2 regions of the Roseburia yibonii genome follow, and region 1 is predicted to be linked to the other one. Evidence: riboswitches for the same ligand, from Rfam matches in the RefSeq annotation. Region 1 holds a riboswitch; the other holds the start of a gene.
The links. A riboswitch is a leader RNA that binds a small molecule or an ion and turns the genes downstream of it on or off. The one in region 1 is predicted to bind thiamine pyrophosphate.
Positions count from the first base shown of each region.

Region 1 (11,171 bases):
AACGTGCTTTGGCGTGTTTACGGACCGCGCGGGCAGACTCCGGGAAGAAACACAGGTGTTAAGAGAGTACGCGATGCAGGTGCAGGACGTATATCAGTCCGAGATCGGCATCCGCCAGAATGATGTAATGAAAGTGCTTACGATCGTGACGACGGTGTTTCTGCCGCTGACCCTGATCGCGGGCTGGTATGGCATGAATTTTGTCCATATGCCGGAGCTCGCGTGGAAATATGGTTATCCGGTGGTCATATTCGTTTCGGTGCTGATCGTCGTGGTCAGTCTCTACATCTTTAAAAAGAAAAAATATTTATGAGATATCGTCGGAATTTGTAGAAAATTCTATATCAATTTGCACGCTGTATTGCTATAATAGAGTAGAGAACGAAAGAGAAGGAGAGGAAAAAGATGGAAAAGAACTATCTGTATGCAGATGAGAAAGAACAGATGACACGCGCCAATGGGTTGTATGTTCTTACGAGTATTTTGTTTTATATTTTTGCTGCAGTAATCGTGTTTGTGGCATATCTGCGGGGAATACGGTCGCTTGGATTTACCTGCATGATCGGAGTGGTCGTGCTTGTGATGATCGTTTTAAATTTGATGTTATACCGCACAAACAGCGCAGACCGCCGGATACGCTATGTCTTGAGTACCGGGCTTTTGGTGATAACGTTTTTTACGGGCATAGCATTTGACGCTTATTATCTGCGCTTTATGGGAGCGGTTCCGTTTATCATCTGTATCGTGTTTTTTGACAGACGGTATTCCAGATTTTACGGAGTGGTTACGAGTGCGCTTAACATTATCATTACCGTGATAAAGATTTCGGTGCTGCATCGCTGCACCGGAGACGAAACTGTGGATCAGATCTGCGCGACACTGGTGATCTGTTTTATGATGCTTCTGATCTACTGGACCGTTGCGGTTGCGCATACATTCAACAGTGATACGATCGGCCAGCTCGGCGAGGAAAAGAAAAAACAGCAGGATATGATGGATCATATCGTAAATGTGGCAGAGCAGGTCAGAGAGGGAACAGAGCAGGCAGTCGATATCATGAACCAGCTCAATGAATCCACGGATACCGTAAACGGAGCAGTCCGGGATATTTCAGACAGCACACAGACGACAGCGGAGAATATCCAGGCACAGACCGTGATGACACAGAACATCCAGGAAGCGATCGGCGAGACGATGGAGCGCTCTGCGGAGATGGTAGAGACAGCGAAAAAATCCGGCGAGCTCAATGAGAAGAACGCGAACCTGATGGAACACTTAAAGACGCAGTCGGAAAATATCGCGCAGATCAACGAAGGCGTGGCGGCGTCCATGCAGAAGCTTCAGGAGAAGACAGAAGCGGTAAAGGGCATCGCGGATACGATCTTTTCCATTTCAAGCCAGACAAATCTCCTTGCGTTAAACGCGTCGATCGAAAGCGCGAGAGCCGGAGAAGCCGGAAAAGGCTTTGCGGTCGTAGCGGATGAGATCCGTCAGCTTGCGGAAAAGACACGTCAGGAGACCGAAAATATCGCGTCGATCTTAGAGGAACTTTCCGGGGATGCACATTCGGCAGCGGATTCGGTAGGTGAGGCAGTGGCTGCGGCAGGAAAGCAGGATGACCTGATCACGGAAGTTTCAGCAAGCTTCACGGATATGAATGAGAATGTGACCAAACTTACGACGGATATCGGACAAATCGATGAGATGTTAGGCCAGCTCTCCGAGTCCAACAATCAGATCGTTGACAATATCACACAGCTTTCGGCAACGACGGAAGAAGTGACCGCATCCTCTCATCAGGCGGCGGAACTCAGTGTCAACAACCTGGAGCACGCGGAAGAAACCAAGAAACTGTTGGGCGGAGTGCTTGATGTGGCGGAAGAGCTGCAGAAATACACCAATTAGTGTGAGATAACAATTAAGCAAGAAACAGAAAAAAGAGAGAAATCGTTTTATCAAGCGTTTTCTCTCTTTTTTGAATGGATCTGTTATCGAAGTAAGTACTTATAAAATATCGATGTATTCGCCGGACAGCGCTTTGTTCATGCTGCGGACAGCGCAGAACTTACCGCACATGGAGCAGGTGTCTTCATGTTCCGGTTTGCGGTCTTCACGGATCGCCTTTGCAGTCTCCGGGTCGATCGCGCATTCCCACTGCGCATCCCAGTCGAGCACACGTCTCGCGTCAGCCATCTTGTCATCGATATCTCTCGCTCCGCGCACACCCTTGGCGATATCAGCAGCGTGGGCAGCAATCTTGGAAGCGATGATTCCCTGTTTTACATCATCGACATTCGGAAGCGCAAGATGCTCTGCCGGAGTGACATAGCAGAGGAAAGCAGCGCCTGCGGTCGCGGCAACGGCACCACCGATCGCAGCGGTGATATGGTCATATCCCGGAGCAATATCGGTAACGAGCGGCCCTAATACATAAAACGGAGCGCCGCTGCAGATTGTCTGCTGGATCTTCATGTTGGCCGCGATCTGGTCGAGCGGCATATGTCCCGGACCTTCCACCATGACCTGAACATCTTTTGCCCAGGCGCGTTTGGTCAGCTCTCCGAGACGGACAAGTTCCTCGATCTGACAGACATCGGAAGCATCCGCAAGACAGCCCGGACGGCAGGCGTCACCGAGGGAGATGGTCACATCATACTCGCGGCAGATATCTAAGATCTCGTCATAGTATTCATAGAACGGATTTTCATTTCCGGTCATGCACATCCATGCAAATACCAGAGAACCGCCACGGGAAACGATATTCATTTTGCGTTTGTGGTTTTTGATCTGGTCGATGGTCTTTCTGGTGATGCCGCAGTGGAGCGTGACGAAATCCACACCGTCTTCGGCATGCAGACGTACCACATCGATAAAATCCTTTGCAGTAAGTGTGGCAAGATCCCGCTGATAGTGGATCACGGAATCATAGACCGGAACCGTACCGATCATAGCCGGACATTCGCTGGTGAGCTTGCGGCGGAACGGGATCGTATCGCCGTGGGAGGACAGATCCATGATCGCTTCCGCGCCCATGTTGACTGCTTCCATGACTTTTTCCATCTCTACGTCATAGTCCTTGCAGTCTTTGGAAACGCCGAGGTTTACATTGATCTTGGTTTTTAACATGGAACCGACACCCTGCGGATCGATGCATTTGTGATTTTTGTTGGCACAGATCACGACTTTGCCGGAAGCTACGAGCGGCAGCAGTTCGTCTGTGGTCATCTGTTCTTTGGCGGCAACGGATTTTAATTCTTCGGTTATGATTCCCTTTCTTGCTGCTTCCATCTGAGTTGCGTAATTTCTCATTTCTTATCTCTCTTTCTATCAAAATAGTCTTTTGCGCGCCTGATCCATAAAGATAAGAGGTCATTTCCATAACAAAAAAACGGAATACCAAAACGCAAGTATTCCGTTTCTATAAGCTGGATCCTGTGGATCGATAATCCAAAGAATCCGTTACAGTCATTATTTCCCTACGTTAGCATTATCTAAATCAGGTTAAGGGTCTAAGCAGTACAGCTTACTCTCAGCCGGCTTGTCGCAGGCTCCCCTGTTTGTATGCCCCTATTGTACCATAACCTCGGAAAAAAGCAACTGTAAAGCGAGAGAAAAACCTTGAAAAAATGCGGTATATAAGATATTGTGATAATAGGGAAAGTTTGGATACAGAGGTAGCAGGAGTATGTTAATAAGAAGAATAAAAAGATGGATGCCGTACCTGGTCATTGCAGCAGGGCTGGCGTTGATCTTATTGGCGTATGCAGCCAATTTTAAGATCACGGAGTTTGGAAGCATGGATGAAACAAGCCCCGACACGACCACCAGACAGGCGGACGGAAGCGAGATCTTTTCGTTTGCGGCGGAGGATTATGGGGGGATGCAGAAAAATATCGTATTTTTCACGAATCACCAGCTTGTGTGGGCTTACGCGGATGGAAAGCCGATCTATGAAAATACAAGGACAGGCGGAATCTGGGGACGCACGACCGGCTCACACTGGAATTTTGTGGCAGTCCCATATGGAACAAAAGAGATAAAGATCAAACTGACGCCGGTATATCAAAACGTCCGGTATCAAGACTGCACGTTTTATACCGGAAAAGAGCAGGAGGCTTTTTATAAGATCTTCGCGCAGTCGGTCATCACGTTTTTTGTCAGCGCGCTGATCGTCATACTGGGATTTGGAATGATCGTTTACTGGTGCATTGTACACAGGAAGGCGGAGATCGGGAACAGCCTGCTGCATCTGGGCATGTTTTCGGCGATATTTGGTGTCTGGTCGGCAAATGAGACGGACGCGATGATGCTGATCGTGCGGGACCGGATCGCGGCATCGTTTATGGCGTATATCCTTTTGATGTTGATGGGGATTCCGTTTGTTTTATTTGTGCGGGAGTTTTTGAATATCGGGGACCGGAAGCTCTGGAAGGTGCTGTTTGCGATCAATACCTGTGAGATGGTGTTTGTGCTTGGACTTCAGTTTTTTGGTATCGCGGATATGAAAGAAACACTCTGGCTGACTCATATGATGTTGTGTATCGCGTTGTTTTATATGATCGGATGTCTGCTATATAAGGCGTTCCGCCATCAGATCGACCGGCACGCGAAGATCAGTACCGTAGGAATGATCCTGCTTTCGGCGGCAACAGTGACGGATATCGTGCTGTATTACCGCCATATCGGTGACGCGGATCTGTTCGGACGCTTTGTATTCCTGGCGTTTGTGCTGATGCTCGGTTACGAGGCGGCATTCTATGCAGTGGATACGATCGAAAAGGGACGGAAGGCAAAGGTGTATGAGGAACTGGCGATCCATGATGTCCTGACGGGGCTTTACAACCGGAATGCCTATATGGAGGACATGTCGCAGATGAAAAGCGCCAGAGGAAAGATGTTTGTCTCCTTTGATCTGAATAATCTGAAGGAATGCAACGACGAACACGGTCATGTGGAGGGAGACACTTACCTTAGAAATGCCGCGCGGATCATAGAAAAGATCTTTGATCCTTATGGAAAGGTCTACCGCATCGGCGGGGACGAATTCTGCTGTATCGTGGAGCATGCCGCAAGATGTCCGATCCTTTTCTGCATTGAGGTAATGCGCACGGAAGAGGAAAAATATAACAGCGATCCGGAGCATTATCCGATCCATATCGCGTGCGGTTACGCGCAGTTTGATCCGGAGCGGGACGAAAGTTTTGAAGGGACAAGAAACCGCTCCGATGTCAGCATGTATGAAAACAAATCAAATATAAAACAGAAAATGCATATAGAGGATAGCAGAAGATGAAAACAAAAATAAAACTGATAGCGTGTGATCTGGATGGCACACTGCTTCTGGACGGAGCGACCAAATGCCGCCCGGAACTCTTTCCACTGATCGAGGAACTGACAAAAAGGGGTGTTTCTTTTATGCCGGCAAGCGGAAGACAGTATCCGAGCCTGCAGCGGTTGTTTGCGCCGGTCAAGGACAAGATCATGTATCTGTGTGAAAATGGGGCGCTGGTCATGCATCTGGACCAGGTATTGATGAAGCGGCAGTTTGAGGATGGACTGGCAATGCGTATCAGCAACACCGTACTGGAACACCCGGACTGCGAAGTGCTGATATCGGGGGAGTGCACGAGTTATGTGATCCCGAAAGATCCGTCTTTCGTGACCTATCTGCGTGACGATATTGGAAATAATATCACGGTCATAGATAAACCGGAGCGGATCGAGGAACCGATCATGAAGGTTTCCTATTTTACACCGGAAGATAAGCGTGACGGGGCAACGGCGGATTTTAAGCGGGCGTTTGGTGACAGCTGTCTGATCGTGACATCCGGAAACCGCTGGGTGGATTTCGCGCCGCTTGGCACAAGCAAGGGTTCTGCCTTAAAAGAGATCGGAGAAAAACTTGATATCCTGCCGGAGGAGATGGCTGCGTTCGGAGATAATGAAAATGACCGGACGATGTTGGAATTTGTCGGACATCCCTATCTGATGGAGACGTGTAATCCGACCATGCGGGATGTGCGTGCGACGGCATGCAGACGTGTGGAGGATTCCCTGCGGCAGATACTGGAGGAAATGGAATGAAAAACAAGTCAAAATTAAAAAAGATTCGTGAAAAGAACCATGGGGCGGCGGATGCTCCAAAAGAATGGTTTTACATGCAGCAAAAAGAGATCACAGTGCGTGAGATCGCGGATGCGCTGCAGGAGGAAGCAGACCTGGAACTTGAGATCTGGGAAGCGGCGGGAGTCCTTGAAGTGGTGATCCCGGAAGAACGCTCGATGGATTTCGAGTGGACCAGGGCGGAATTTCGCGACGAATACAGTAAGAACTGGCTTACAGAACAGGGCGTAAAGACCATGTTTTTTGTGACGATCGACGCGGAACATTATACACACGCAAAACATATCATGCAGACGATCACAGGAAAGATCGGCGGATTTTTCTGCGGAGATACCGAGGATTTCCAGCCGGTCATCAAATAAAAACAGGAGGTGGCGGATATGCCGTTTATTGATTCAAAAATTTCTATCCCGGTGAGCAGGGAGAAACGCGAAAACTTGAAAGCAGATCTGGGACGCGCGATCTCGATCGTAAATAAACCGGAAGGTTTTTTGATGTTGGGATTTGAGGATAATTACGATCTTTACATGGGAGGCAAAAAGCTGGACAAGGGAGCATTTGTTTCGGTAAAGCTGTTCGGAAGCGCTTCCGCAAGAGAGTATAACGCAATGACAGCGGAGATTTGCCGTATCTTTAAAGAACGGCTCGGAATCCCGGGAAGTGCCGTGTACATTACTTACCAGGGCATCAATGACTGGGGCTGGGACGGAAAGAATTTCTAAAACAGCAGAAAACAGACAACAGATACGAAAAAAAAGGCGATCGGCATGAAAATGATTATGAGTTTAAAGAAAAAAATTCAGGGGAGAATCAGTAAAATGACGCCAGGAGCGTATAACGCATGTTTTCCTATTATGTATATGAGAAACCCGGAAAAGAAAGCTACGGAACTGTGGAGCGGTATCATACCGGAAAAGGAATTGGGATCCTGCTCACAGAGGTTTTGCTCATTATCTTCAATCTGCTTTTTTTCGGAACAGACACCGGAAGCAGAACAAAAGGAGCAGCAAAAAAAGTAAAAAAGAGAGCCAAAAAAGCAATGGTGTTTTTAAGGTCATTGCATGGCTGGCGCTGGTCAGTCTTTTCCTGATATATGCAGCGGCAGTAGGCGCAGGTCTGTATGGATATCTGTAATATAATTAGGTAAGGATCTTATGGTGACAGAAAGATCGCATGGCGGACCAAAAAATTAGACAGACATATAAAAGAATCCCCGGCATACAATGTAACAATTAGTATCGCAGGGGATTTTTTGTGAAAAGCTATATTGAGGAGAGAGTTATAAATATCGCAAATTATATCATTGAAAACAACGCGACCGTGCGTCAGACCGCAAAGAAATTCGGAATCAGCAAGAGTACGGTACATAAGGATGTAACGGAGCGCATTGTACAGATCAACCCGACACTTGCCGCAGAGGCGAGAAAAGTCTTAGATGTCAACAAATCCGAGCGCCATATCCGCGGCGGAATGGCAACCAAAGAAAAATATCTGCATCAGCACATATAAAAGATACAACTTCTACTTGTAAACTTGAAACTGCTCCCTTATAATAGGAAGATAGATTGAAAATACCAGGAGGAAAAAGTCGTGGACAAAGAATTAGTCATTGTACTTGATTTCGGCGGACAATACAACCAGCTGGTTGCCCGCAGAGTCAGAGAATGCAATGTTTATTGCGAGATTTATTCTTATAAAACAGACATTGAGAAGATCAAAGCTATGAATCCAAAGGGTATCATTCTGACAGGAGGGCCGAACAGCTGTTACGAAGAGGACTCTCCTTCTTATCAGAAAGAACTTTTTGAGCTTGGAATTCCGGTACTTGGACTTTGCTATGGTGCGCAGCTTATGATGCACAAACTCGGCGGAAAAGTCATCACACCAGAGGTTGGAGAATACGGAAAGACAGAAATCCATTATGCACCGAATGCAGTTCTGTTTCAGGGAATGCCGGAAACATCGATCTGCTGGATGAGCCATTTTGACCGTATTGAGATGGCGGCACCGGGATTTGAGGTGGTTGCCCATACTGCGGACTGCCCGATCGCGGCAGCACAGAATGTAGAAAAGAAACTCTATGCGATCCAGTTTCATCCGGAAGTCCTTCATACCGTAAACGGCACACAGATGATCTATAACTTTGTGCGTAACGTCTGCGGCTGTGCCGGAACCTGGAGAATGGATTCTTTCGTAGAAGAGACCATTCAGTCCATCCGTGAGAAAGTCGGCGATGGAAAGGTTCTTCTTGCGTTATCCGGCGGAGTGGATTCGTCCGTTGCGGCAGGAATCCTGTCACGCGCGATCGGAAAGCAGCTGACCTGTGTCTTTGTAGATCATGGTCTCTTAAGAAAGGACGAAGGCGATGAGGTAGAGAGCGTATTCGGACCAAACGGTCAGTTTGACTTAAACTTTATTCGTGTCAATGCGCAGGAGCGCTATTACGGAAAACTTGCCGGTGTCACAGAACCGGAGAAAAAACGTAAGATCATCGGGGAAGAATTTATCCGTGTTTTCGAAGAGGAAGCAAAAAAAATCGGAGCAGTGGATTTCCTTGCGCAGGGAACGATCTACCCGGACGTTGTGGAATCCGGACTCGGCGGTGAATCCGCAGTCATCAAATCCCACCACAATGTAGGGGGGCTTCCTGATTTCGTTGATTTCAAGGAAATCATTGAACCGCTTCGCAATCTTTTCAAAGATGAAGTAAGAAAAGCCGGTCTTGAACTGGGCATTCCGGAAAAACTTGTTTTCCGTCAGCCGTTCCCGGGACCGGGACTTGGAATCCGTATCATCGGTGAAGTGACAGCAGAAAAGGTTCGTATTGTACAAGATGCCGACGCGATTTACCGCGAGGAAGTAGACAAGGCGGTTGCCGATTACAAAAAAGCCAACGGCGAGGAACCGTCCTGGATGCCGAACCAGTACTTTGCGGCACTTACCAATATGCGTTCCGTCGGTGTCATGGGCGATGAAAGAACCTATGACTACGCAGTAGCGCTTCGTGCGGTCAACACCGTTGATTTCATGACCGCGGAATCCGCAGAGATTCCGTTCGCAGTATTGCAGACGGTGATGAGCAGAATTATAAATGAGGTGAAAGGAGTCAATCGTGTATTCTACGATCTGACGAGTAAGCCACCTGGAACGATTGAGTTTGAATAACGGACAGAAATGCCGAAAGCCTGTATTTATGCAGGTTTCCGGCATTTGTTTTATCGAATGGCTCTAGTTTGGCTCTATTTGTGGGCGGAGTAATAGGGATAAATCTTATATCGGCTGTAGGAGTGATAATGAAAATGGATATTAGAGTAGCAACTTTGGAGGATGTACAGATAGTAGCAAAATTGGCGATTCAGATGTGGAAATCACATACCATTGAAGAATTGGCAAGGGAATTTTACGATTATATTAGCAAAGAGAAGGGGAGAGTTTTTATTGCAGTGGCAGATGCAGGCGCAGTTGGTTTCGCACAATGTGGATTAAGACATGACTATGTAGAAGGCACAGCTTCAAGTCCAGTAGGGTACTTGGAAGGGATTTTTATAAAAGCGGAATATAGAAAAAGAGGACTGGCAAGAGGTCTGTTAGAGACCTGTCAGAAGTGGGCAAAGGAGCAGGGGTGTACAGAATTTGCCAGTGATTGTGAGCTAGATAATGAAAATAGTCGCAAATTTCACTTAAAAATGGGTTTTGTAGAAGCAAATAGAATTATCTGCTTTACGAAAAAATTAACAGATTCTGTTATTGACAAGAACGTAACAATGACATTTGACGAACCATTGGGTGGTTGCACATATGATCATATAGAAAGATTTGAATATAAGAAAGCAACAATGAAAGATGTTGATGAATTAGTAAGAACGAGAATAATTGTCCTGCGTGCAGCTAATAAATTGTCGGATGATGTGGATATGTCTCTGGTAGAGAAGGAATCATATGCATATTATAGACATGCATTGAAAACTGGAGAGCATGTTGCATATTTGGTATATGATAACGGAAAGTTTATCGGTGCAGGTGGAGTCAGCTTTTATCAGGTTATGCCGACATATCATAACCCGACAGGCAAAAAGGCTTATATCATGAATATGTATACCAATCCGGAATATCGTAGACAGGGAATTGCATATCACACATTGGATTTATTGATAAAAGATGCGAGGGAGCAGGGCATATCACATATTGCATTAGAGGCAACCGATATGGGACGACCTTTGTATGAAAGATATGGATTTGTAAAGATGGAAAATGAAATGGAACTGATTAAGTGACAAGATATATTGGGTTCACTACAGGTGAATGGATGGAGTGACTTAAATGATAACAGATAGGAGAAAGTGAATGTTTAAGATTGCAATATTACAAAAACGTGCCATTAATGCACAAATAGATAAAAATATTGAAAGTATCATTATAGCAATGAAAGAGGCTTCGGAAAAACATGCGGATATTCTTTTACTGCCAGAATGCTTTGTTACAGGATATGATTTGCCTATGGCATATGAAAAAAGTATTGCAGATGATGATATGAGGATTACGAAAATATGTGAGAATGCTAAAAAATATAAAATAGGTGTAGTAATCACTGCATTTACAAAAGGTAGTAAGCAACCGCAGAACTCAGCCTTTGTTATCAATAAGTCGGGTAATATATTGATGAAATACTCTAAGGTGCATACCTGTGATTTCGCAGATGAAAGAGATGTTGAATCAGGGAAAGAATTTAAGGTGTGTGATTTTGAAGGAATACAATTAGGTATTATGATTTGTTATGACAGAGAGTTCCCAGAAAGTGCAAGAATACTGATGTTAAAAGGAGCTGAGGTTATTCTTGTCCCAAATGATTGCGGTTCTATGCAACCAAGAATCAGGGCACTTTCTACAAGAGCTTATGAAAATATGGTTGCAGTTGCTATGGCAAATCCGAATGGAGATAATGCTGGATGTTCCTGCGCATATAGCCCAATTTGCTGGGATAGAAATGGAAAATGTGTTGATAACACAGTTTTGCTGGCTGATGATAAAACTGAGGGAATTTTTTATGC
Region 1 covers NZ_JACOQH010000003.1:266-11,436, reverse strand. The annotation lists gene H8Z76_RS04925 (magnesium transporter CorA family protein) at 1-313, shown strand, start outside; gene H8Z76_RS04920 (methyl-accepting chemotaxis protein) at 406-1,905, shown strand; gene thiC (phosphomethylpyrimidine synthase ThiC) at 2,005-3,309, opposite strand; TPP riboswitch at 3,457-3,565, opposite strand; gene H8Z76_RS04910 (GGDEF domain-containing protein) at 3,686-5,293, shown strand; gene H8Z76_RS04905 (HAD-IIB family hydrolase) at 5,290-6,084, shown strand; gene H8Z76_RS04900 (hypothetical protein) at 6,081-6,485, shown strand; gene H8Z76_RS04895 (phenylpyruvate tautomerase MIF-related protein) at 6,504-6,845, shown strand; gene H8Z76_RS04890 (hypothetical protein) at 6,965-7,213, shown strand; gene spoIIID (sporulation transcriptional regulator SpoIIID) at 7,378-7,632, shown strand; gene guaA (glutamine-hydrolyzing GMP synthase) at 7,714-9,288, shown strand; partial or broken gene aac(6') (aminoglycoside 6'-N-acetyltransferase) at 9,417-9,812, shown strand; gene H8Z76_RS13945 (GNAT family N-acetyltransferase) at 9,888-10,397, shown strand; gene H8Z76_RS04865 (carbon-nitrogen hydrolase family protein) at 10,468-11,171, shown strand, end outside.

Region 2 (22,107 bases), 180 kb from region 1:
ACGGCACACGGAACTTGAACTGTCTGTCCGGCTCTGTCAGTCTCTCTAACAATGCTTCCTTGCGGTATTTCTCCTCATTTGCTTCAATTACCGGTCTTAAAGATTCCAGTACTTCATCAACAGCCTGAAGGAATTCCGGTTCAGACGCATTTTTTGTTTTTACTCTCTCGAGCACTTCATCAACGTAGCTCATATTTTCTAATCTCCTTTATGTAATTTTGATTTATATACATCAACATTTTTATTTTATTAGTTTTTTTTCGAAATAGCAACTGCTTTTCTACCAGTTTTTGTTTGTTTTTTCTGATTTTTTTTATTATTTCTTTCTTCTTTGTCAGCATTATTCCATATGATTATGTTGGTAAAAACTTCAGTTTATAATAATCATTCTCAGTCTTCGATGATCCGTCCCTTCACTGCATTTGGCGCGATCATTTTTTTATAGGCATACTGCCACAGTTCTTCGGATCCTTCCGCCGTCTTTTTGTTTCTTCCAAGGATCTGGGAAAGATGCACTCCATGTTCCAGCCATGCCTTTCCGTCTGTGGCATCGTTTAACATGACCGGCTGGATGTTGTCCATCGTATGGGCAAAGTTCGCTTCCGGCGTCTCATATGCCTCAAACTCTTCCCACAGCGCCATCAGTTTTTCGCCCTGTTCTTCTGGAAGCAAGCCGAAAATGCGCTTTGCCGCTTTTTCCTCCCTCTCACGCTGCGTCTTTTTTCCCTCTTCATCATAAGCATAGGTGTCACCCGCATCGATTTCGACCAGATCATGGATCAAAAGCATCATAACGGTCTTTAAAACATCTATTTTTTCATTGGCATACTCCGCGAGCAACACGGTCATGATCGCCATATGCCATGCATGTTCCGCATCGTTTTCCTTCCGCTCGCCATCGGTGAGATAGGTCTGTCTTCCGATAAATTTTTCTTTGTCGATCTCCCGGAAAAAATCAAACTGTTTCTCTAATCTCTCATTGTCCATCTTTTTCCTTCTCCCAGTTATCACTTATCCTATTTTCTGCCGGACGCAAGCTTCATATACTGCTTTCCAGTCATACTCCGGCGCAAATGCCTCTGCTGCTTCACAGATAGATTGTACTTTTGAAAAGTCTTCTTCCAGTTCCTCCGCGATCACCTCCGGTTTTTTCCCTTTTTTCAGTTTTGTGCAGATCAGCTGAATACGCACCTGTTCCTCTCCAACAAGCTTGCCCTGCTCGATCCCGGCTGCTACGCCTTCCTCATAGCTCTGCTGTCCCAGCTGGCGCAGGGTCTCTTCCTCATCATATTCAAAGATACACATCGCTATGGCCTCCTCCCTGTATTTTAACAGGAAATCCCGCAGGATTCCTTCCCTGATGCAGGTATCCACCGTATGTTTTACCGCTTCTTCCCGTCCCATGCTTTTATATATTTATCTTAGCACACGCCGATTATTGGGACAAATTAAATTATTATAAATAATTCCTCAAAGACCGACAAAATGAGCGGTCTGCATCAACTCAGGCCGCTCATCTTGCTTCATTATTGTATTGTATATTGTAAAATTATTGCCACAACTCACACGACACGTTTCCTTTAGGAAAACATATCGTTCATCAACTCTCCGATCTTATAATTGATCTGGAAAGAATCCTTTAATTTACCGAGTACGTCGATGAGGAAACGGATCTCCTCCTCGGAAAGTCCCTGTGTCACCCGCTCGATCAATATCTTATGAAAATTTTCATGGTGATGATAAGCGCGCACCCCTTTGTCTGTGAGGGAAATCTGCACGACACGTTTATCCTCTTCGCTTCGTTTTCGGTTTACATAACTCTTCTTTTCTAAACCGTTCATGGACTTTGTAAGCGTCCCGGTCGTAATGGACAACTGTCTGGCGATCTCCGTCATCTTTTTGGGCTCCCCGATCCCGATGGCTTCGATCACATGCATATCATTTGTCGTGATATCCTTGAATTCTCCGGTTATTAAGGATTTTGACTCAATCTCCATAATATCCTTCATGATCCATACCAGCAATCTGCTCAGTGTTTCTTCTCTATTGCCCATTTATCTTTCTCCTCTACCAGGTAAGTACCGCAGCGCCCCAGGTAAGTCCTCCGCCAAAGCCCGCAAGGACTATGGTATCTCCCCTCTTTATCCTTCCGCTCTTGTTCAGATCATCCAGAAGGATCGGCACACTTGCTGCTGATATATTACCACATTTTTGGAGATTTGCGGGAAATTTTTCAATCGGCTGGTGCAGTCTTTTTGCCACCGACTCAATAATACGGATATTTGCCTGATGCAGGACGAAATGATCTACCTGATCCGGCTCGATTCCCGCCTCCCGGATTGCCCGGGAAATGACATCCGGTACGGTGCGTACCGCAAATTTATATACTGCCTGCCCGTCCATATGTACATACGCCGGTACAGGTTTTGTCTGTTCCACATAAGGATTCACGATCGGTCTGCCATCGCAGAGGAGTGCCTCGCCGCGCGCACCGTCAGAACCCTGCACAAGGCTTTTGATCCCCGCATCGCCAGGTTCTTCTTTTATCACCGCCGCTCCGGCTCCATCTCCGAACAGAACGCAGGTTGACCGGTCTTCCCAGTCCATGATCTTTGAAAGCGTCTCCGCCCCGATCACGAGCGCGTTTTTGTACTGCCCGCTCTTTAAATACGCATATGCCGTATTTAACGCAAACAGAAATCCGGAACACGCGGCGCAGATATCGAATGCCACCGCGTTTACCGCTCCAAGCTCCCGCTGTACCTCGCAGGCAAGCGACGGGATCACATGATCCGGCGTGATCGTTGCCGCCAGGATCAGATCGATCTCTTCCGGTGCAAGCTTCGCCTCGGAAAGCGCGCTTTTTGCCGCCTCGGTCGAAAGAAACGTTGTCGTCTCCTCCGTAACCAGATGGCGGGTCTCTATCCCGGTTCTGCTCCTGATCCATTCATCGGATGTATCCATGATCCGGCTGAGATCATCATTGGAAACACAGTGCCTGGGAAGACAGCTTCCCGTTCCACATATTTTAATTGCCATATTGATTTGTCTCCTCTGTTGTTAAAAGGCGCGGAAACGTCTGTATCTTTCCTCTGCCAGTTCTTCTCCGGTCTTTCCGGATTCTCTTTCTAAAAATTCCCGGATGTTTACCTTCATATAGCGGGCAATGGAGTCCAATGCCTTGCTGTCTGCTCCTCCATATTCCGGAATAATTTTATCAACGATGTGAAGCTCATGCAAGTCATGCGCTGTGATCTTCATGACACCGGCAGCTTCTTTCGCGCGCTTGGAATCTTTCCAGAGGATCGACGCAAAACCTTCCGGCGAAAGCACGGAATAAGTCGCATTTTCCATCATCCAGACTTCATTGCCGACAGACAATGCCAGCGCGCCACCGCTTCCGCCTTCTCCGATCATCATACAGAGGATCGGTACCTTTAACGCAGACATCTCATACAGATTTCTGGCGATCGCTTCCGCCTGACCACGCTCCTCCGCTTCCATTCCACAGAACGCGCCGGAAGTATTGACAAACGTGATGACCGGACGGTTGAATTTTTCTGCCTGTTTCATCAGACGCAGCGCTTTCCGGTAGCCCTCCGGAGACGGCATACCATAATTGTGCTTTAAGCAGTCCTTTAAGTCCTTTCCTTTCTGGACACCGATCACGGTAACCGGCTGTCCGTCAAGATAGGCAACACCGCCGAGAATTGCCGGATCATCCCCGAAATAGCGGTCTCCGTGCATTTCCATAAATCCGTCAAAGATTGCCTCGATGTATTCCCCGGAAGAAATACGGCTCACTTTACGCGCCATCTCTACTTTTTCCCAGGCGTCCTTAAGCGGTGTCTTCGCCGCACGCTCACGCATCAGTTCGCTCGGAGCCGCGGAAAGCTGTTCGTTCTTTTCGAGATTGACAAAGCCCTCTCTTTTATGATGCAGCTTTAAAATATCGTATAAGGTTTTCTTCAAGTCTTTTCTTTCTACGATGCGGTCCACAAAACCATGCTCCACCTGGAACTCCGAACGCTGGAATCCGGCCGGAAGTTTCTGTCCGATGGTCTGCTCGATCACACGCGGTCCGGCAAAACCGATCAGTGCTTTCGGCTCTGCTAAAATGATATCCCCAAGCATCGCAAAGCTGGCAGTCATACCGCCGGTGGTCGGATCCGTTAAGACCGGCATATACAAAAGGCCGGCTTTTGAATGTTTCTTTAACGCTGCGGATGTCTTCGCCATCTGCATCAAAGATACGATACCTTCCTGCATTCTGGCACCACCGGAACAGCAGAATAAGATGACCGGAAGTTTTTCTTCCGTCGCGCGCTCTACTGCCGCCGCAATTTTTTCTCCAACTACATGACCCATGCTTCCCATTAAAAATCTGGCATCTACCACACCAAGCACCGTATCCTCCCCGTAGATCTGGGCTTTTCCGATGACAACGCCTTCTTTTAAGCCCGTTTTTTCCTGCACTGCGTGCAGTTTTTCCTCATATCCCGGGAATCCGAGCGGATTTCCACCTTCAATGTCGTCAAACCAGGAGGTAAAGCTTCCGGTATCCGCCACCATTTTGATACGGTTTTTGGCATTGACACGGAAATATCCGCCGCACTCCGGGCATACATAGAGCCGTCTGATCGCTTCCGCGCGGTCTACCTTTTTCCCGCACGCCTTACAGTCTACGGTTTCCGGCTTTGCTTCCTGTTTTAATTCTGCTTTGATTTCCTTTTTCTGTCTGATTTTTCCTAACAAACTCTCCATTTTATTCTCCACTAATTGCAAATACCAATTCTGCCGAAGCGGCAAGTTTTCCATCGACGTAAGCCGCTGCCTTTCCGACACCGATTGGTCCTTTTCGTTTTATGATCTCAGTTTCCAGTGTAAGCACATCTCCAGGAACCACTTTCTTTTTGAACTTTGCCTGGCTGATGCCCGCAAAATACGCGGTCTTTCCCCTGTTTTCCTCTTCACTTAAAATCGCGACCGCTCCGGTCTGTGCAAGTGCTTCGATAATGAGCACGCCCGGCATCACCGGTTCCCCCGGAAAATGCCCTGCGAAAAACGGCTCATTGTAGCTGACACATTTTTTTCCGACCGCACGCGTTCCGATCTCAAGTTCTTCGATCGTATCGATCAGAAGAAATGGCTGTCTGTGCGGAATGATTTCCATAATCTGCTTTGTCGTCAATACGGACATATGGATGCTTCCTTTCTCTATCTAAAACCTTCTCCCAAACTTCCTACTGATATTTCTTTAACAAAATACTGGAGTTATGACCGCCAAATCCGAGGGAATTGCTGAGTGCGTAAGTAAAATCTTCCTCGTATGGCTCTTTGCAGTAATCCAGATCGATCTCCTCATCCGGTGTCGTATAACCAACCGTTTTGTGGATGTAACCTTCCTCTAACTCTTTTACGCAGGTAACAAATTCCAGCGCACCTGCTGCCCCAAGCAGATGTCCAACCATGGATTTTGTGGAATTGATATGGATGTCCTTTGCGTGTTCCCCAAACGCCTTTTTGATCGCGCGTGTCTCGAACAGATCGTTGTGATGTGTTCCGGTTCCGTGCGCATTTATATAAGTAATTTCTTCTTTCGCGATCCCTGCGTCAGCAACCGCGTTTTCCATTGCCTTTGCAGCGCCGGATCCGTCTTCTTCCGGGGAAGTGATGTGATATGCGTCACTGCTGCATCCGTAACCTACCACTTCCGCGTAGATCTTTGCTCCTCTTTTCTTTGCATGCTCGAGTTCCTCTAAAACAACTACTGCCGCACCTTCACCCATGACAAAACCGCTGCGGTTCTTATCAAACGGAAGTGAGCATTTTGTCTTATCGGTCTCTGTGGATAATGCGGTCAGCGCTGTAAATCCCGCAATTCCGATCGGTGTTACAGATCCTTCCGTACCACCGCTCATCATCACATCCGCATCCCCGTACTGGATCGTACGGAATGCTTCTCCGATGGAGTTTGTTCCGGTCGCGCACGCCGTTACCACATTTAAGCTCTTTCCTTTGAGTCCGAACTGAATGGAAACATTTCCTGCTGCCATGTTGGAGATCATCATCGGAACTAAAAGCGGATTTACTCTGGATGGTCCTTTTTCAAGCAGTTTTTTGTATTCCCGCTCGATCGCCTGCAAACTTCCGACACCGGAGCCGATCGCGCAGCCCACGCGGTACGGATCTTCCTTTTCCATATCAAGCCCTGCGTCTTCGATCGCTTCCTTTGTCGCAGCCACTGCATACTGGGAAAACGGCTCCATACGCTTTGCGGAACGGAAATCCATAAACTCCTTCGGATCAAATCCTTTTACTTCTGCCGCAAGCTTGCATTTGTAATCTGTCGTGTCAAAATGTGTGATCTCGTCAAAACCGATCTTTCCTTCTTTGACGCCAGCCCAAAACTCCTCTATGTTCAAACCGATCGGGGTGATCGCACCCATGCCGGTCACTACTACTCTTCTGCTCATAAAAACTTCCTTTCCTTCCTGCTATTCTGCTCCATTACATCGACATTCCGCCGTCTACCGCAAGCACCTGTCCCGTGATATACGCCGCATCATCGGATGCTAAAAATGCCACTGCCTTCGCGATATCTTCCGGCGCCCCGATATGTCCGAGCGGCACGCGCTCCTTTAAGGACTCCTTCACGCCGTCGCTTAAAACTTCGGTCATATCTGTGGCGATCACACCCGGTGCGATCGCGTTTGCCGTGATGCCACGGGATGCCAGTTCTCGCGCAACGCTCTTGGTCAGTCCTATCACGCCCGCTTTTGACGCGCTGTAATTCGCCTGCCCCGCATTGCCAAGGATCCCGGAAACGGAAGAAATATTGATGATCCTGCCGCTTCTCTGCTTTAAGAACTGACGGGAAAGATGTTTGATCGTATGAAACGTTCCCTTTAAGTTCGTGTCAATGACATCTGAAAATTCCTGTTCCGACATCTTCATGAGCAGATTGTCTCTTGTGATGCCCGCATTGTTGACAAGGATGTCGATATGTCCGTACTCTTTGATGAGCGCCTTTATCATTTCCCCACACGCCGCATCATCGGAGACATTGCATCCATAGGAAACCGCTTCGCCGCCGTTTTTTCTGATCTCTGCGACTGTCTCCTCCGCTTTCTCCTTCGAGCCGTTATAATTCACGATAACAAATGCCCCCCGCTTTGCCAACTCTAAGGCGATCGCTCTTCCGATCCCCCGGGATGCTCCGGTGACCAGCGCATTTTTACTGCTCAACATAGGCTTTAAAGTCCTCCATTTTATCGATGTTACAGGTCTTCACGTTACGGTCGATCTTTTTCATGAAACCGGAGAGTGTATGTCCCGGCCCGATCTCTACAAATTCATCACAGCCGTCCGCGATCAGGCGCTCGATCGTCTGCTGCCAGCGTACGGAGGAGGATACCTGTTTTTCCAGCAGAGGTTTTACCTCATTTTTATCCTTCACATAATCTGCTGTCACATTTGCAAGGTACGGAACCACAATGTCATTTACCGTGACATCCTTTAACTCTGCTCCAAGCTTTTCCCCTGCTCCGGAAAGAAGCGCGGAATGGAACGGTCCGCTTACTTTAAGCGGCACGACACGCTTTGCGCCGGCTTCTTTTAACTGCTCGCCAGCCGCGTCCACTGCTTCTTTCTCTCCGGTGATCACGATCTGTCCCGGGCAGTTATAGTTTGCGATGGAAACGATCCCTTCGGTCTCCTCACAAATCTTTTCGATCGTCTCTGCGTCCAGCGCAAGTACCGCGGACATTGCCCCGCCGGTCGGATATGCCTCCTGCATGTAGATTCCACGTTTTCTTACCACACGAAACGCATCTTCCATGGAAAACGCTCCGGACGCGATCAGCGCTCCGTACTCACCAAGGCTTAATCCCGCTGTCACATCACAGGTCTTACCTGCCTCTTTCAACGCGGTATACAATGCCGCTTCCGTAGCAAGCATGGCGATCTGTGTATACTCTGTAATATTTAATCTGTCATTTTCCTCGAAACACAATGCCGCCACATCCAGCCCGGATGCTTTGGATGCCAGTTCATAAACTTCTTTGCACGCCGGGATCGTATCGTAAAACTCTTTTCCCATGCCCACATACTGCGCACCCTGTCCCGGAAACATAAATACTGTTTTTCCCATTTTATCTACTCCTTGCCATTATGCCTTGGCGCCAAGTAACGCTTCGGCCTCCTTCATCATACCTTCGATAATCTCCTTACAGGTCTTTTCCTCATGGATCAGACCCGCGATCTGACCTGCCATGACACTTCCGTTCACGACATCTCCTTCCATCACTGCCTTGCGCAGGGAACCGAGGGTCAGAAGCTCAAGTTCCTCAAAAGAAGCTCCCTCTTCTTCTTTTTTCAGATATTCTCTGGTCATCTTGTTGCGCAGTACACGGATCGGATGTCCGGTGGAAGCTCCGGTGACTTCCGAATCAATATCTCTCGCCTTGATCACGCGCTGCTTGTAGTTTTCATGTACAATAGATTCTTTCGCGACAACAAACGCGGTTCCCATCTGGACTGCTTCCGCGCCGAGCATGCGGGCTGCCGCAAATCCTCTGCCATCCGCGATACCACCTGCCGCAACGACCGGAATATTTACTGCGTCAACAACCTGCGGCACTAATGTCATTGTGGTCTGTGCCCCGATATGTCCGCCGGATTCCATGCCTTCCGCGACGATCGCATCCGCGCCGGCGCGCTCCATCATCTTTGCCATGGCAACGCTCGCAACGACCGGAATGACTTTCACACCGTTGTCTTTCCACAGCTTCATGAATTTTGCCGGGTTTCCGGCGCCGGTCGTAACGACCTTCACGCCTTCCTCCACAACGATCTTTGCCACTTCCTCCGCATTCGGGTTTAACAGCATGACATTGACGCCAAACGGCTTATCCGTCAGTTCCTTCGCCTTGCGGATCTCTTCTCTTACGACTTCCGGCGGAGCACTTGCCGCGCCGATCAGTCCAAGTCCGCCGGCATCCGCAACGGCTGCCGCGAGTTTATGTTCTGCCACCCACGCCATACCTCCCTGAATGACCGGATATTCGATTCCAAGAAGTTCTGTCACTCTTGTTTTCATTTTTTATTCCTCAACACCGTGCTCTTTTAAGTAATTTACAACATCACCAACGGTTGCGATCTTCTCTAAATCTTCAGACGGGATCTCAACACCGAATTCTTCTTCCAGAGACATTACCAGTTCAAATAAGTCCAGGGAATCTGCTCCAAGATCATCCTTGAAGTTGGATTTTTCTGTGATTTCAACGTCCTCTAAGTTTAACTGCTCTCTGATCACTGCTGCTAATTTTTCTAACATAATATGTATTCTCCTTTTTTGTTATCTTTCTCTTTCTTTTTTTGCATTTGTTTGCTTTTCAAGTATTTTGATTGTCAAACTATTTGCTTATCAAACTATATGTCATTTATGCCGATCTGTCAACTTAATTTTTGAAATATTTTCCAACACACCTTTAAAACCTTACGAAAAAAGCGGGCGAAAAACCGCTCTTTACTTGACGTTCCACCAAAAAGATGCTATTGTAGTTACTGCTAAAAATCGTATAATCTGCTGGGGGTGCTTATGCTGAGAGATATCAAGATATCGACCCTTAATACTTGAACCGGATAATACCGGCGTAAGGAAGCAAACAGATCTCCTCCCTGGCAAATTACATGAATACATACCAAGGAGGCTTTTTTATGAATAACTTTTTTGCTGCCCCGACCGATGTCTGGGGCGACGACGCGGTAAAACTGACGACCGTTGGTCTGATTCTGGTCATCGCGGTTATCGCTGTTTTACTGATCGCATCTTTATTAATGCGTAAAACCGAAAAACGGACGGCACGGATCACGACCAAGCAGCTTGTATGCTCTGCCGCCGCTATGGCGCTTGCGATCGTCACCTCGATGATCAAACTGTTTGATCTGCCGATGGGCGGTTCTGTTACACTGCTTTCCATGCTTTTTATCGTACTGATCGGCTATTGGTACGGCCCGAAGGTCGGCATTACCGCCGCAGTTGCCTATGGTCTGCTCCAGTTCGTCTTAGAACCGATCTTTTACACGATCCCGCAGATGCTTGTGGATTATCCGCTAGCCTTTGGCGCGCTCGGTATCTCCGGTTTCTTCTATAAAAAGAAACACGGTCTGATCCTCGGCTATATCGCAGGTGTACTCGGCAGATATTTCTTTGCTTTCCTGTCCGGTCTTATTTTCTTCGGCGCTTACGCCGCAGACTATAACATGAGCGCTCCGGTCTACTCACTGGTTTACAACGGCGCTTATCTTTTGACCGAAGGCGGTATCACACTGATCATCATTGCGATCCCACCGGTTCAGAACGCGCTTGCCCGTGTAAAACGGATGGTACTGGAATAATAAATGAATAAATGCTTCGCTTTTAAACATAAAAATACCCTCGTTACTGTTTTGTCAGTAACAAGGGTATTTCTTCTTTTTACTTCTCTCCTACAATGCTTCTTCTCCCATCTCACCGGTACGGATTTTCACTGCATTTTCAATATCTTTCACAAAGATCTTTCCGTCGCCGAAGCTTCCGGTATTTAACTCCAAAAGCACCTTCTTTATGATCCCATCTACCATGTCATCCGTCACAACCGTTCGGACACTCAATTTCGGAAGCAGATTTACTCCGATATTGTCATCTCTGGTATAAACCTGTTTTACACCTTTTTGTCTGCCGTAGCCAAAAATTGTGGAGATCATAACGCCTCCGGCGCCTTCACTGTCCAGAATCCGTTTTAAATTTTCCAGCTTTTCCGGCTTTATGATAATCTCTAACTCTTTCATCATACATCCACTCCCCTCTCTAAAATTCTTTTTCACCATCCGGTGTCTTCATCCATACCTTTTCTTTCGGCCATTTGATGAAGATCATGTATAACCACAGCAGTGCGCCTACACCGATATAACCGATAAATCCGATCCATGTCGTACGTTTGATACCGATCGTACAGAAGAACGCGATGACCGCCATAATGATCAGGGACGCGATTTTTAACGCTTTCGCGCATTTATATGGTCTTTCCCACTCCGGATGCTTCTTATCTGCCACCAGAGAAGAAATGGATGTGATCACATAACACAGCGCGCATGCAAATGCCATCAGATCAAAAAATGCGGTAATGGACTGCATTGCGATAAAACCGATGCTGACAAGAAGTATCAGGATATTTGGCAATATCGGCTGATTGTACTTATTCGTATAAGAAAACTGTTTTGGAAGGAAATTCTGACGTCCCATCGCAAAGATCATACGGACACCTGAATACCAGAAGCCCAGCACAGAGGTTCCGATCGGAAATACAACACCGACAATACCCATAACCAAAACGAACCATGCGATTTTATCACCGAAACATGTCTTTAACGCATTAAATGTGATGAACGGGGAACAGTCTCCGTTGTTGGTCATTTCGCCCCATGGCATAACACCTGCCATACAGAAATAAAAGATCGTATAAATAGCGCCACAGGTAAGTACCGAACCAAGAATTGCCTTTTTCTGGTCTTTGATCGGGAAATCTCCTTCCTCGACCATCGCCGGCACTGTCTCAAAACCAAAATACGGTGTGATCATAAAGGAACAGCCGACGATCCAGGCTACTCCGGTAGAAGCAAAGCTTCCGCCGTACTGTTTCATATTACTGCTGGTAAAAAAGTCTGTGAAATTGGAAATGCTCCAGTGTCCGCTGCATAAAAACATGACGGAGCAGATCAAAATACCCGCGATTCCGGCAAACAGCATAAAGGACTGTACTTTTCCTGCTACCACATTTTTATACATACTGAGCACGCACCATGCGCATAAGACCAAAGCTCCTACAATGACTGCTTTTGTTCCTACCAGATTCAGATGAAACTGATAATTCAGCCAGTCTATGATTCCGAGCACTCCGGCTGCCGGCACCGCAATCCAGGCACACATGATAAGCCACGCCGACCAGAAACCGGCATGCTTGTTTAAGCCTACCGTATTAAAGACCAGACAGGAACCCGTACTTGGCAGCATTGTTGAATACTCTGCATAGACAAATGCCGTAGGCAGAACTGCAAGCGTCATAAGCGCAAACGCAAGGAAGGTCGCCGGTCCTGTGTAAGACATAAAAATTCCATCCCAGTAACACATAAAGGTGAAAATTGCGCCTGTCGCCATTGCGTAAACATAAACGAGTTTCATCGATTTGGACAATACGCCCGCTTTCTTTTCTGTCATAACAACATCACTCATAAACATTCCTCCTTTTATGTTTTATCCCCCTGCTACCCAAACAACCGCAAATAACGTTCTGCCAGCTCGATCGTCCCGTCCATCCAGCCAACACTGAGTTCTGCCACCGGACCGGATTCCTTATGACTTGCCAGCCATGCGGTCAGCTGAAGCCGCCGCAGCATGATAAAGGTATCTATTTCTTCAAAATCGGTATCTGTAAACGGCAGTACTTTACGATAACCATCCAGCCATGCATTTACTAATTTTGGCACGATCGGCTTTTCTTCCATAAAACTGAGCGCAGACGCCAGATCATGCAGATGCCAGCCAAACCCACAGTCATCAAAATCAATGACCTTTATCTGATCTCCTTCTAACAGCAGATTGGCAAGCCGCAGATCCGCATGGATCAGTCCGTAATTATTTTCTGTCTTGCCATATCGCTGCAAACGTTTTTTTATGATGACCGCAACTTCTTCCAGCATTCTCTGCGCTTTCGGTGTCATATCCGGAAAATCCTGCCATCTTCCCCATGCCGCATGATCACCGATGATCGTGTCATAGTTCCATTCCATCCGATCCAGCTTCGCCGTTCCGTTCCAGATCTCTGTCTGGCGGTGAAGATATGCCGTCGTCTCTCCTAGGTAAGAAAACTGCTTTACCATCTGCGCTTCATTGTTCTCATCCGGCGGATCTCCCGGAAGATACTCACAGATCACGCAGTAGTAATTTCTTCCGTCATTTCCTTTTACCACCTGAATGTCTTCCCCGTTTAATCCTTTGATCGGATTTGCGACAATAAGCGGTGTATATTCATTGATCTGGTTTAACCACTTCATCTCGGAATTCAGTTCCTCCAATGTGTGATAACCCGGACGGCTGATGCGGAGCACGCCGTCCTTTTCTCCGGTTTCTTTATTTTTCACCATATAGGTCGCATTTTCAGAAAGAACGATCAACTTTGATTCATCGGTATCTTCCCATCCGTAATTTTTCAATGCGTCTGTTGCGATCTGATCAAATAATTCTGTATTTTCAAATGCCATCGCGTATCCTCCTATGCCTGTGCCAGAATATCTTCCCTTGCTTCCCTGATTCCCTTTTCCATTTTCTCAAGCAGTTCATCGCAATACTCCTTACTTGCAAGAATTCCAGGCTTAAACTGCAGTACATGCGGATCAAGCTGCGAATAGATCGCCCATACTCCGTTCTGATACAAGTGCTGCATAACCGGTATTGCGCCTTCTTTTCCCGCAAATTCCAGTCCCATGATCGTACCGCACTGGCGGATACCGGTAAAAATGTCCGGGTTTTCCTCACGGATCTTATCCAGTCCTTTTCTCAGATAATCCGAAATGAAATCAATATTTTTCTTGGTTTCCGGACGATTCAGTATCTCAAATACCTTGAGCGCGCATGCACAGCCTAACTCTGCCCCGCCGAACGTCGCCATGTGGGCGCTGCCATCCTGTGTCATCCAGTAAGATGCCTTCTCATTCAGGATTGCTGCGGAGATCGGATAAATGCCGCCGGAAAATCCTTTGGAGGTCACGATAATATCCGGTGTCACTCCATATTTGGTAATCGCCCACATCTCACCGCTTCTCATAAGTCCGGTCTGTACTTCATCCGCAATGTAGAGTGTTCCGTATTTTTCGCACAATGCCTTGACCGCCGGGAGATATCCCTCCTCCGGCATCAGGAAACCGTAGGTTGCCGGGATCGTCTCCAAAATGGCAGCCGCAACATCCCCGCCTTTTAATGCTTCTTCCATCGCCGCGACATCATTAAACGGCACCTTGATATACTCATCCGGTCCTTTGTCCGCCAGAAAGATCTTGGAGTAACGGTCATTTCCTGCCGCTACCGCAAGTCCGGTATGCCCATGATACGCATTCTGGATGCACACGATCTTTTTCCGTTTGGTCGCCGCCCTTGCGCATTTCAAAGCGAAATCCACGATCTCTCCGCCACTTGAGCCATAGATCACATGTTTCATACCTTCCGGTGACGCTTTGATCACCGTTTCCGCAAGCATCGCTTTCAGCGGTGACGGGAAGTGATGATTTCCGATATCCACATAATCTGTCGCTTCCTTCAGTGCCTCGATAACCTCAGGATTTCTATGTCCGAGACTGTAGGTTCCTCCATTGATATGGACATCCATCAGCTTTTTGCCATCCATATCCCAGAAATAATAGCCTTCTCTTTTTCCGATCAGAAGATCGATCTTTAAATCCAGCCACTCTTTTGTCTTTCCGCTGTTCCAGTAAGTCATCGACTTGTCAAATACTTCTTCTTTTGATAATTTAAATGCTTCTTCACAAACTGATTTTCCCATGATCTTATCTCCTTTTCTGCTATTTTTATTTTTCATTCTGGTCGTATAGTTCTGCCAGCATCTTCTGGTAAACGACCGGTGCATACCCTGTTTTTTTCCGGAATGTCTTGGCAAAATACTCTGAATTGGAATATCCAACCGTTGCCGCCACATCGTAAATCTTTAGTTTGCTGTCTCTTAAAAGTACCTTTGCGCGGTCCACCTTAACTTCCGTCATATAATCGGTAAAGCTCATTCCTGTCACTTTTTTGAAAATATGACTGACATAGCTCGGATTCAGATAAACTCCCTTTGCCACACTTTCCAGCGAAAGTTTTTCATCCACATGGACCACCACATATTTTCCAATGCGATAAACCAGCCTGTCATCGATCATCTGATATTTCACGACCATTTTGCTTGCCTCTTTAAAGCAGCGCACCCAGTCTTTCATGATCTCTTCTTTCCGCAAAAGGGAGAAACCAAACTTATAGGTAAAGTCATTTCGATATAAAAATTTCTCCAGCCACGGCTTTCGGTCGATCAGGATCTCATAGATATGATTTTTCGCTTTATCCGCGATCAGCTGACAGTTGATCGCATCCTGTTTCCAGTCTTCGTAAATCTGGTCTATGATATTTTGTATGATGAGCTCTTCCTGTCCGCCGCCCAAAAAGATATTATCAATGAGGGCATCCACTTTCATCTGAAGGTCATTGACCACATATCCAAGCCCGATCACATCATATACACGGATCAGCGAATCCTCTAACATCTTTTCATCCACCGGCTGTATCAGGTAATCAAACGCTCCCGCAAGAAATATTTTTCTTACAATCTCGTAGGACTTCTCATGTCCGATCCATATGACCTTCACCCCAAGAAACAGGCTGGTGATCTCTTTTAAATGCTCTGACGCGAATCCTTCGTTTTTTTCTTCCACCAGAAGAAAAATATTGGGGCGGTGACTGTTCAGATATGTAAATATTTCATTTTTATCATGGATGATCTCTGTCAGTTCAAAATCATTTCTGACCGACCAGAACTTCATGCTTTTGATCTGTTCTGCCACATATCCGTTTTTATCGTAAATTCCAACATACTGCATTGTCCCACCACCTTTTCCCGGATCTTCTCCGGCTTACTGTCCCATGGATGTGGTTTCCGGTAACGTGCTTCCGCCATCGATTACGATCTGCGCTCCCGTAATATAACTGGATTCACTGCTTCCAAGAAACGCCGCAAGTTCTCCGATCTCGGTCGGATCCGCCAGACGTCCGAGCGGAACTGCATCCGCGATCTCCTGGATCGCACGCTTTGGATCTTCCGGATCTGACTGTTTTGCCATGCCTTCCACCAACGGTGTTAAAACATATCCGGGACAGATTGCATTCACGCGGATTTTTTTGTCCGCTACTTCCCGCGCCATCGCTTTGGTAAATCCGACCAGTGCTGCCTTTGATGTTGCGTAGGCAACCTCTCCGGGATCCGCAACCATATCTCCCGTCACAGAACTCATAATAACGATCGCCCCAGCACCCGTTTTAAACATGCTTGGGAGCACTGCCTTTGTCGTATTCCAGACGCCCTTTATATTAATATCAAAATGTTTGTCCCTGTTCTCGAACGAATCTGCGCTTAAAAAGTCTTCCAATACACAGATCCCTGCATTATTGACCAGGATATCCACCGGTCCGTAAGTTTCTTCCGCGGTACAAACCAGCTTTTCCACACTTTGGAAATCGGAAACATCTGTCTGAACGCCAATGGCTTCATACCCCTGTTTCCGTAACTCTTCTGCCAGCTCCAAAACTTTTGGGCCACGCGCAGCCAGAACACATTTGGCGCCATATTTTGCGTATACTTTCGCGATCCCCTCACCGATGCCTTTGGACGCGCCGGTGATCACCGCTACCTTTCCTTCCAATTTTTCCATGTCATTCCCTCCTTTTCGTCTGAACCAATCGCTCTTTTCTGAAAAGAAAAAAGAGACATGCACATTTTTCAATGTTCATGCCTCTTTGCATCTCTGCTATTATCATATACGATACTCCGCCAAAAAGAAAGGTAAAATTTTTAGGTTATGCCATATTATTTTTAGCTTTACCTATATTTTCTTTAGATTGGCAATGATTATTTTTTGGTTCGTTCCCCTACATCCACGTCTTTAACCAGCCGGCAATGTCTGCCTCTGTCGCGCGGTTCAGTAACTTTTCGGAGACGAACTTCGCGGACGCGTCTACCGAAGGCGCAAGCTTCTCGACGGTTCCGGTCGTCTTTGGTCTGGAAGCCGGATCATTCATCTCTACCGTACTTCTTGCCTGCTTGTCCATCCAGTTTAAGTCTGCCTTGGTGTAAGGCACTTCCGGCCTGATCTCAAAAAGATCCGCTTCTGCCGCCTTTGCCACTTTTTCCGCAACCTTTGCGGTCACTCCGCTTGCACTGAAATATGCTACTAATGTTTTTCCCATTTTTATAATCTCTTTCTTATCCTGACTCTCTCCCGCTTTTTTACTTTTTCAGTACCCCGTAATGTTCTTCCATATATCCGCCAAATACCGCACGCTTGTAACCCATCTTTTTTAAGGTTCTCACTGCGTTCTGCGGCTTATAGCTGTAACTTCCGATGATATACAGCTCTTTTTCCTTATCCGGAATTCTTCGCAGCACGCGGTCTGCGGTCATCTTCTCAAGCGGAATGTTGATCGCTCCGGCAACATGTCCGTGGCTGTATTCCTCCTTGATCCTGCAGTCGATCAAAAGTGCGTTTTGTGATGTATGCGCCTTGTTTATGGCTTCATTTACCGTCAGTTTCTTTTTAAAAATGCTCATCCATCTTCCTCTTTCCTGTTTGTTTCTAAACAGATATTATACTATGTTTCGGGCATTTTCTTCAACTGTTTCTCACATTTTCGCCCGCAGCTTTGCATTTTTTATTTTTCACCGCGATCATCCTGCTCGTCCTCGTCGGCTCCGGGCTGTTTCGCTTCCTTGAAATCCGATCCCTGCCGTGATATGATGATTCAAAACAAAGCGGTTAGGGAGGTTCTTATGGCAATGACAGATCACACGATCCGGTATTTTTCTTCAACGACAGACCGTCCGCTCTCCTGTGATGTATGCGGACAGCTGATCAGCAGAGACGGCTTTTTGCATCAGCGCCGCACGCTTTCGATCAACGTGCTGATCCTTGTCACCGAGGGAACCTTGTACCTTACCGCAAACGGTATTCCGTATACCGTACCGCCAAATCACTATATTTTTCTCCATGAGGGCGAAGAACATTTCGGACACCGGGCTTCCACCGGCAGCCTTTCCTATTTCTGGGTGCATTTTTTCGCGGCTCCGCCGTTTCGTGCCGTTGCTGACACTTTTTCCTGCCAGGACTCCGCCTACTTTTTCCCGGAATACGGAAAGCTGGTGTCTCCGGGCAGGATCCTCTCGCTCTTTCGCCGCCTGACCGATCTGTCACTGGACGAATGTAAAAACGCGCCGCGCATGCTCGACTACACCACAAGCCTGCTGCTCATGGAACTGTCCTCCACTCCGCAGAGTTCAGACAAAAAGAATTCTTCCGGTATTCCCGCCGTCATCCCTGCCGCCTGCGACTGGATCCACGCCAATTACCGCCGCTCTTTTTTCGTGGAAGAACTGGCAGATGCCGTCGGTTATCAGGCTGATTATCTTTCCTCCCTATTTAAACGGCACATGGGGCTCTCTCTGGTCTCCTATACCAATCGTCTGCGCATCGAGGCGTCCAAAAAGCTGCTTTCCAACTATGACCTCAGCATAAAAGAAACCGCATATTCCTGCGGTTTCCCTGATGAAAAATACTTTATGAAAGTTTTTAAAAAGTTTGAACAGTGTACGCCCACGGATTACCGCAGGCGTTACCGGTAATGCGCTACGATATCGTGTGGTATACCGTATACGATTCATCCGTCACATCATAGAGCGGTACCAGCTTTTCATTCTGTGCCTGTCCCACCGTCTGATAGGTGCTCTGCTGCCACGGGAATACATCATAGGTGTGCTCATATCTCGGCTGTATCGCATCCTCCGGTTTTCCAGTAATTTTAAGTCCGCGGTCGGCATCGCTCAGTGAAGCCAGAACGATCGGCCCTTCCAGCACTGCCGCGAGTTCCGGCGCATCCGGGAGATTTTCAAGCGTAAGTCCCGCCGGGAAATAGACCGTGATCTCATCCTCCGCCCAGTCACGCTCCAGATTCAGATACCCCTCTGTAATTTCCACGGATTCCGGTTTTTGTCCGTTTATCGTCACCTCCGGTGCGCTCTTTACCCACCGCGGCACGCGTAAGGACAGTGTAAAATGCCTGTTCGCCTTCACCGTGAATTTGAGCAGCCATCTTGACATCTGGCTCTCGTCTTTTTCATCGAAAAATGCCTGCGCGTTGTAGGATTTCATATCCACACTCTGCGAGACTGTAACGCGTTTTTCCCCTTCTCCCCAGGTCACTTCGGACGGAATATACTGACCGATCACAAGCCGGTCTTTCTCCTCCTCCGAAAAACAGCAGAGTTCCGGGTACAGCGTCTGTGCCTGCACCATCGTTCCGTAGCAGCACCAGAAATCCCTGGTCTTTGTTCCCCATTTCTTTTTCGCTCCGGCACGAAGCGGCAGAAAATACGTCGGCAGTCCGGTATGTTTGTTCTGCTGCGCCAAAAATCCGTTATAGAGATTTTTTTCGATATAATCGGCGTACTCTGCCTTTCCGGTAAAACGATACAGATAGTCCGCCAGACGCACCATATTGTAGACCGTGCAGAATTCCTGATTGCGGTCACCCAGGAAATGTCCCTGCATCTTTGGCGGCACCCAGAATTCACCCGCGTTCTGTCCGCCGGTGCAGTAGGTTCCACGCTCCGTCACCGCAAATCGGAAGAAATCCTCTGCCAACTTTTTCCATCGGTCATCCCCGGTGATCTCATACATTTTTGCCGCGCCATGCGCCCACGGGATGCTGGCGTTTGCATGGCAGTTTGTCAGCGCGTCCTTTCCTTCTTCCAGCTTGCGGAAAATGGACGGATGATCGTACGCTTTTGCCAGAGCAAGATATTTCTCCTCACCGGTCAGTTCGTAAAGCGTCGCCCATACCTCCAACATGCCGCCTTCCTCGCCGCTGTACACCGCGTGCGGATTTTTTACTTCCATATCCTTTACCCAGTCCACATACCAGTCGCTGATCCCGTCCAAGATCGCAAGTGACTGCTCGATCCCGGCGTACTGATACGCATGCATCAGTCCGAGCAATGTCTTATGCATCACATACTGCGGCGACCAGATGTATTCTTCTCTCTCCAGCTTCTTGAAATATTTTTCCGGGATCGGTCCGATCCACTGTCCGCCGTTTAATTTCTGGCATTTTTCCAGTTCATCCACGATCTTTATGAGCTTTGCTTTTAATTCCACATCCCCTGTCGCCGCAACAAGCTTTGCCGCCGCCGACATCCAGTGTCCTAAAAAATGCCCGCGAAGCTGGCAGGTCGGCGCTTCCCAGCCCCAGTGCAGCAGCGCCGTCTCCGGGTCTTCCACCACCTGCAGTCCCGGCATGATGATGCCTGCCTCCAGATAAAAATTCTGCAAAAGCCCCTGATTTTCCAGTTCCATTAAATACGCTCTGTTTACCTCTGCCCGCTCCGCGAAAAGCCCCGGCAGCAGGTGTACTTTTCCAGTTTCCATTGCCTGTAACATCATATATCCCATCCTTTTCCTTATCAATGCTTCACAATTTTTCTTATGCAGTTATTATAAAACCTCCCGCCTTCCGTTGTCAGTAGACAAAAGAAGACATGAGGTGGAAAATTCTTTGATATAAGTATAGTTATCCGATTCCCCCAGTCATTTTTTTCACTGCCGCTTCCGGTATTCCCTCGGGCTGCATCCCTTGATCTTCGCAAACACCTTGGAGTAATAATTCGGATCCGCGAATCCCACTTTTCCCGCAATGTCACTGATCGTCTCCCCGCCGTTTAGATATTCGAGACTCCGCTCGATGCGGTACTCCTGTAAAAAGGAAAAGAGCGTGACATTCATATAACGCCGGAACAGTCTCGTACACTCACTCTCACACAGATGGATGTGATCCGCGATATCCTTTAGCGTGATCCGTTCCTGATAATTCTGATCGATATAGGAAATGATCTTTTTGATCCGCTCATACTCGGTCGCGTTATGGGAAGCGATCCCCTCGCCCGGCCTCCTGTGCTCTAACAGCAGTTTCCAGAGCATCTGCAAACGGATCGTGATATCCAGTTCATAATATTCCGGCCGCTCCTTATCAAGCGCAATGACTTCGCGCATCAGCTCCGCGAATCTGCCGTGCCAGTCTGCCGAACCATCAATGTGGATCGCCGGCAGCGAAAAATCCTGCGTCACCGGTTCCACATACCGCGTACAGATCGTGCTCTGGAAAAATCCATAGATGAGCTTCGGATCAAACGTCACCGAGACATAATCGCAGTCCTCCTTCTGCTCCATGCTCCCGGCATGAAGGACATTGGAATTGTCAAACAAAAGATCCCCGGTCTTTAAGTGGTAGCACCGGTCATTCACCTTGTAACACATCGTTCCCTGTCTGACCAGTGTGATCTCAATCTCCGGATGCCAGTGCCACATAAAATACCCCTGCTCGTACCCGGAGAGCTTCTCATAGCTGACCAGAAACGGAAAATGGTCACTGCCGTGCTTTTTTAGTTCCTTTTGAAACTGGTTGGTGACGATCTGCATCGTTTTCCTCTCCTTTCACGCAATAAATTACCTTTAATATACACTATTCTCACAAAGAAACGCAATATTTTCCTTATTTATCACAGATTTATCAAGGTATTTTCTCATCTGCGCGTTATAATAAGATCAGAAACGAAAAACGGTATCAAAGAAAAATAAAAAGAACAGGAGACGATAATATGAATTTACCGGAACAGGCAAAATTAAAAGAGATTTACGGAGAAACCGAAAAATGCGGCGCACGTTTTGAGAGCCTCGCAGACAATTTTGAAAAGATCTATCATCACGATCACGCAGAATACTTTACTTCCCCGGGAAGAACCGAGATCATCGGAAACCACACCGACCACAACGGCGGAAAAGTAATCGCCGGCAGCATCAACCTCGACACGATCGGTGCCGCATGCCCGAACGACTCTGACATCATCCGCATCACCAGTGAAGGCTACGATGAGATCGTTGTAGATCTCACCAAACTGACCCGTGAGAATTATCCGGCAGGAACACCTGCGTTAGTTGCCGGAATGATGGAAGGCGCAAAGAAAAACGGTTTTAAAACCGCAGGCTTTGACGCTTATGTGAGCACCAACGTAATTGCGGCTGCGGGTGTCAGCTCCTCCGCTTCCTTTGAGATGCTGGTCTGCTCGATCGTAAACCACTTCTTTAACAATGAAAAAATGACATTTACCGACTACGCAAAGATCGGACAGTACGCGGAAAATGTTTACTGGGATAAGAGCTCCGGCATGATGGATCAGATGGCATGCGCGGTCGGCGGCCCGG
Region 2 covers NZ_JACOQH010000003.1:179,097-201,203, forward strand. The annotation lists gene gdhA (NADP-specific glutamate dehydrogenase) at 1-193, opposite strand, end outside; gene H8Z76_RS05745 (HD domain-containing protein) at 391-987, opposite strand; gene H8Z76_RS05750 (hypothetical protein) at 1,012-1,404, opposite strand; gene H8Z76_RS05755 (MarR family winged helix-turn-helix transcriptional regulator) at 1,581-2,054, opposite strand; gene H8Z76_RS05760 (beta-ketoacyl-ACP synthase III) at 2,068-3,039, opposite strand; gene H8Z76_RS05765 (acetyl-CoA carboxylase carboxyltransferase subunit alpha) at 3,061-4,764, opposite strand; gene fabZ (3-hydroxyacyl-ACP dehydratase FabZ) at 4,766-5,200, opposite strand; gene fabF (beta-ketoacyl-ACP synthase II) at 5,244-6,476, opposite strand; gene fabG (3-oxoacyl-[acyl-carrier-protein] reductase) at 6,511-7,251, opposite strand; gene fabD (ACP S-malonyltransferase) at 7,238-8,152, opposite strand; gene fabK (enoyl-[acyl-carrier-protein] reductase FabK) at 8,171-9,100, opposite strand; gene acpP (acyl carrier protein) at 9,104-9,337, opposite strand; TPP riboswitch at 9,582-9,680, shown strand; gene H8Z76_RS05800 (energy-coupled thiamine transporter ThiT) at 9,721-10,401, shown strand; gene H8Z76_RS05805 (P-II family nitrogen regulator) at 10,492-10,833, opposite strand; gene H8Z76_RS05810 (APC family permease) at 10,853-12,274, opposite strand; gene H8Z76_RS05815 (phosphotransferase enzyme family protein) at 12,307-13,302, opposite strand; gene H8Z76_RS05820 (class-III pyridoxal-phosphate-dependent aminotransferase) at 13,314-14,597, opposite strand; gene H8Z76_RS05825 (response regulator transcription factor) at 14,623-15,684, opposite strand; gene ucpA (SDR family oxidoreductase UcpA) at 15,718-16,512, opposite strand; partial or broken gene H8Z76_RS05835 (flavodoxin) at 16,841-17,047, opposite strand; gene H8Z76_RS05840 (rhodanese-like domain-containing protein) at 17,088-17,408, opposite strand; gene H8Z76_RS05845 (helix-turn-helix transcriptional regulator) at 17,628-18,476, shown strand; gene H8Z76_RS05850 (beta-L-arabinofuranosidase domain-containing protein) at 18,481-20,292, opposite strand; gene H8Z76_RS05855 (AraC family transcriptional regulator) at 20,446-21,324, opposite strand; gene H8Z76_RS05860 (galactokinase) at 21,504-22,107, shown strand, end outside.
Region 2: linked by a shared signal. The riboswitch ahead of H8Z76_RS05800 (energy-coupled thiamine transporter ThiT) and the one ahead of thiC (phosphomethylpyrimidine synthase ThiC) in region 1 are both predicted to bind thiamine pyrophosphate.